Regions from separate parts of the Geobacillus sp. Manikaran-105 genome, predicted to be linked through region 2. Evidence: riboswitches for the same ligand, from Rfam matches in the RefSeq annotation. Region 2 holds a riboswitch; the other holds the start of a gene.
The links. A riboswitch is a leader RNA that binds a small molecule or an ion and turns the genes downstream of it on or off. The one in region 2 is predicted to bind S-adenosylmethionine.
Positions count from the first base shown of each region.

Region 1 (2,197 bases), on a different contig from region 2:
CGGCAGCGACAAACAAGCCGCCGAAGATAGTTGCCGGCCCGACCGCCATCAGCCCGGCGCCGACGAGCGGCCCGACGGCATTGGCCACATTGTTCATGCCGGCGGAAAACGCCTCGAGAAAGCCGGTGACAACGAGCAAGGCCATGAATGTTTTTTGCCAGCGCCCTTGTTCAAGCTGCGGATATTTTCGCTTGAGCGCCAAAAACCATTTGCCGACAGCCAGCGTAAACGAAAAGGCGACGATCGGGATCACGATCCATACCGACACGATAAACAGCAGCTTATGAAAGTACAACGCCTGATAGGCGATGCCAACGCCGACGACTGATCCGACGGTGATCTCGCTCGTCGAGAGCGGAATGCCCATGATGTTCGCCGCAAAAAGTGAAATGGCCGCCGCCGTTAAAATGATGACGACGATTTTGACGGTGAGGATCGAAGACGGAATAATGCCCGACCCGATCGTTTTCACTACTTCTCCGCCGCCGAGGCTGCCGAGAAACACGCCGATGCCGCAAAGAAGGAGGGCCATCGACTTTTTCGGAATGGCGCCCGACCCGTACGCGACACCCATCGAGGCGGCCGCGCCGCTCGCCCCGATGTTCATGGCGAAGAAAAAGGACACAATAAAGGCAATGGCAAGGAGCATATCGTTGTTCTCCCCTTATGTGAGATGGAGCCCGCACTCCGTTTTCCCCTGGCCGGCCCAGCGCCCGGAGCGCAAATCGTTCGGATCCGATGCCGGCGCTGTGCAAGGGGCGCAGCCGATGCTCGGGTAGCCCCGGTCATGGAGCACGTTGTACGGAAGACCGTGTTTATATACGTAATTCCAAACGTCTTTCCACGTCCAATGAATGAGCGGGCACACTTTAATGGAGCGGAATTTGTCGTCTTTATTGATGTACTCGACATGGCGCCGCGTCGGCGACTGTTCGCGGCGCAAGCCGGAAATCCAGGCGGTGACGCCGGTCAAGACTTCCCGCAGCGGAATGACTTTGCGCAACTCACAGCATTTGTTCGGATCGCGTTTCCATAGTTCATCGCCGAACTGTGCAGCCTGCTCCTCCAGCGTCAAGTGCGGCTGTTTCATCACGATGCGGAGCGACGGGTATTTTTCCTGTACGTTCGCGATCGTGTCGTACGTCTCTTGGAAATGCAGCCCTGTATCCAAAAAGACGATTTCCGCATCCGGCTTGACTTGGGAAATCAAATCAATGAGCACAATCCCTTCAATGCCGAAACTGCACGCATAGACAATGTCATCGCCGTATTCGCGGTACGCCCAAGCAAGGACAGCCAACGCCCCTTTCGTTTCATCATCGGACGGAAAAGACGGTTTTTCGGCCGTTTCCCATTGGTCATATGTGAGCATCGTTTCCCCCTCCTTAAAAACAAAGAAAATCAACATAATTAGTCGGATATTCATCCGGCAACGGGCAGCCTGGCGATAAAAACGCCCCTTCCATTTCGGAAAGAGCGGAAGAACGAGGGACGCCTTATCTTCCAAAATGGATCCCATTTTGCTGGAATTAGCACCTTGCCAAACGCGGCAGGTTGCCGGAGTTCATCGGGCCAGTCCCTCCCCCGCTCTTGATAAGCGTATGTAATTTATATTGATTAAAATTTTAACACAATTGGCGCTAATGTCAATCCTAGTTTTTCGATAGGAATTTTTTATATACATAGGCAGCTTCGCGATGCTTCCATCCGGTGACGGAAGGAGAGGATTACCGCTTGCGCAGGCTTCCGAGCTCCTCAACAATGGCCTGTATTTCGCTTGGACTGAACGTTTCACGCTTCATGACCATGTCGTAAATGTCTTTCAGTTCGTCATACCATGCCTCGGAAAAATGGGCCGGCTTAATCGCATCAAAATTGAGCACTTTTAATTTTTTCTTCAGCTGTTCAACGATATATTCGACGTTTTCTGCGGACGGTTTCGATAAATCCATGGTTTCGCTCCTTTCGTGGCAGGTTATCATGTATTGTACCACACCGGCGGTGAAAAAGGGGAGAGGCAATATAGTCCGCGCCAGCGTTAGGTGGTAAAATATAGGTGCATGTGCACGAGCTGCTAGAAAGCGGCTATCAAGCGCTTGGATGAAAAGGGAAAACTAATGCCAAGAAAACGGGATGGAAAGGAGTGGCTGCTTCGATGGTCAAAGTGTTGTTTGTTTGCCTCGGCAACATTTGCCGT
Region 1 is NZ_PIJG01000032.1:50,939-53,135, forward strand. Features, by position in the region: gene CV945_RS10680 (sulfate permease) at 1-649, opposite strand, end outside; gene CV945_RS10685 (phosphoadenylyl-sulfate reductase) at 665-1,372, opposite strand; SAM riboswitch class I at 1,494-1,600, opposite strand; gene CV945_RS10690 (DUF1128 domain-containing protein) at 1,728-1,952, opposite strand; gene CV945_RS10695 (low molecular weight protein-tyrosine-phosphatase) at 2,156-2,197, shown strand, end outside.
Region 1: linked by a shared signal. The riboswitch ahead of CV945_RS10685 (phosphoadenylyl-sulfate reductase) and the one ahead of CV945_RS05690 (methionine biosynthesis PLP-dependent protein) in region 2 are both predicted to bind S-adenosylmethionine.

Region 2 (2,197 bases):
CGATTAAATCATCCGCATGTTCGATGCCGACCGAGAAGCGGAGCAGTCGGTTGCAGACGCCGTTTTGGATGCGGATTTCTTCCGGAATGTCGGCGTGCGTCTGCGTCGCCGGGTACGTGATGAAGCTTTCGACTCCGCCTAAGCTTTCCGCGAATGTAATGAGGCGCAAGCTTTTTAAAAACCCGTTCACCCACTTTTCATCGGCAATCCGGAACGACAGCATCCCGCCTCTTCCTGGATATAAGACGTCTGTAACATCTTCATGTTCGCGCAAAAAGGCGCTGATGCGCTTGGCGTTTTCTTCATGCTGGCGCATCCTTAGCGCCAGCGTTTTCATCCCGCGAATCAACAGCCACGAATCAAACGGCGACAAAACCGCGCCGATGGCGTTCTGATACTCGGCCAGGCGTTGACAGAGCTCCTCGCCCTTGGCGACGACAAGGCCAGCCAACACGTCGTTATGGCCGCCTAAATATTTCGTGGCGCTGTGGATGACAATATCGGCGCCTTGTTCGATCGGGCGTTGGAGCACCGGCGTGTAAAACGTGTTATCGACGATCAGCAGCAGCCCATGCCGTTTGGCGAGCTTGGCGACCGCCGAAATATCCGCCTCCTGCATCAATGGGTTCGTCGGCGTTTCCAAAAAGATGGCTTTCGTTTTTTCCGTGATTTTTTCTTCCACAGCATCAAGATCGGCAAAATCGACGTAATGAAAGCCGAGACCGTACTTGCGCCAGCCGCGCTCAAACAGGCGGTACGTCCCGCCGTAAAGGTCGGCCGATACGAGAAACTCGTCTCCGCTCTCAAACAAGGCGAGCACTGTCTGAATGGCGGCCATGCCGGAGCTGAACGCATAGCCTTGGTCGCCGCCTTCCAGTCTCGCGATCGCTTCTTCGACGATTTTGCGCGTCGGGTTGCCGGTGCGGATATAGTCAAACCCGGTCGACTCCCCGATGCCGGCATGGCGGTAGGCGGTGGAAAAATAAACTGGCGGGTTGACCGTCCCCGTCACCGTTTCGCTCCGGTTGCCAATTTGCGCTAACAGCGTCTCTAGTTTCTCCATCTCATCTCTCTCCTTCTGTTGAAAATTCCATCATGGATCAACAGCCAACCACTTAACGCCCAACGAAGCGCCGCTGTTGGTCAAGCAGCGGCTGAGGGCCTTGATCCTCGACGCCTCTCGGTTGAGGGAGCAGCCGCTTGAGCAAATAAAAAAAGTCTTCTAAGAAGAAGACTTTTCCATACGCACATGGTCATGCTTCTTCTTATCTGCCGAATTGAATGCTCAATTCGCTGGATTTAGCACCTGGCCGTCGGGCGGCTGGTTGCTGAAGCTTCATTGGGCCAGTTCCCTCCGCTTCTCTTGATAAGAACCGCTGCGTATTTAATTTTGTTAATTGTTAATTTATTAAAAAATGTAACGCATTCCGGCCATTTTTGCAAGTCATTTTTTTGCCGGCGCCAATGTTCGGCAAGTTCACGAAAAATTCGAGCCCTTCGTTAACATCTTTTTGCCTAAATATGTTACAATAACAAGTGAACTTGCGCTTTCATGGAGGATGATCATGGCGACAGCAACAGGAACGATGCGCGATTATACGCTTTACAGCAGGGAGCTGCAAGAAGAAATCGGGTTGCTTGTCTACTTGCCAAGCAATTTTTCTCCGTTGCATAAATATTCTTTATTAATCGCGCAAGACGGCAAGGATTATTTTATGTACGGAAAAATCAAAACCGTGATCGAGACGCTCATGGACGAAGGAACGATCGACCGAACGATCGTTGTCGGCATCCCGTACCGGAACGTCAGCGACCGCTACGAGAAATACCACCCGGCCGGTCGAAAAAACGAAGCCTATATCCGCTTTTTGGCCCATGAGCTCGCGCCGTTTTTGGATCGCGAGCTGCCGACGTATCAAATGGGCAAAGGACGAGCGCTGATTGGCGATTCGCTGGGAGGAACCGTTTCGCTTCTAGCCGGGCTGTTGTATCCGCATACATTTGGAAAAATCGCCATGCAGTCTCCTTACATTGACGACTCGGTGCTCGAACGCATCCGCGCGTTCCGCGACCCGTCGCTTCTTTCCCTTTACCATTCCGTCGGCGCAGAAGAAATGGCGGTCAAAACGACGGACGGCCATGTACGCGATTTTATCACCCCGAACCGGGCCGCACGGGACTTATTGATCGAAAAGCG
Region 2 is NZ_PIJG01000012.1:76,470-78,666, reverse strand. Features, by position in the region: gene CV945_RS05690 (methionine biosynthesis PLP-dependent protein) at 1-1,063, opposite strand, end outside; SAM riboswitch class I at 1,263-1,373, opposite strand; gene CV945_RS05685 (alpha/beta hydrolase) at 1,566-2,197, shown strand, end outside.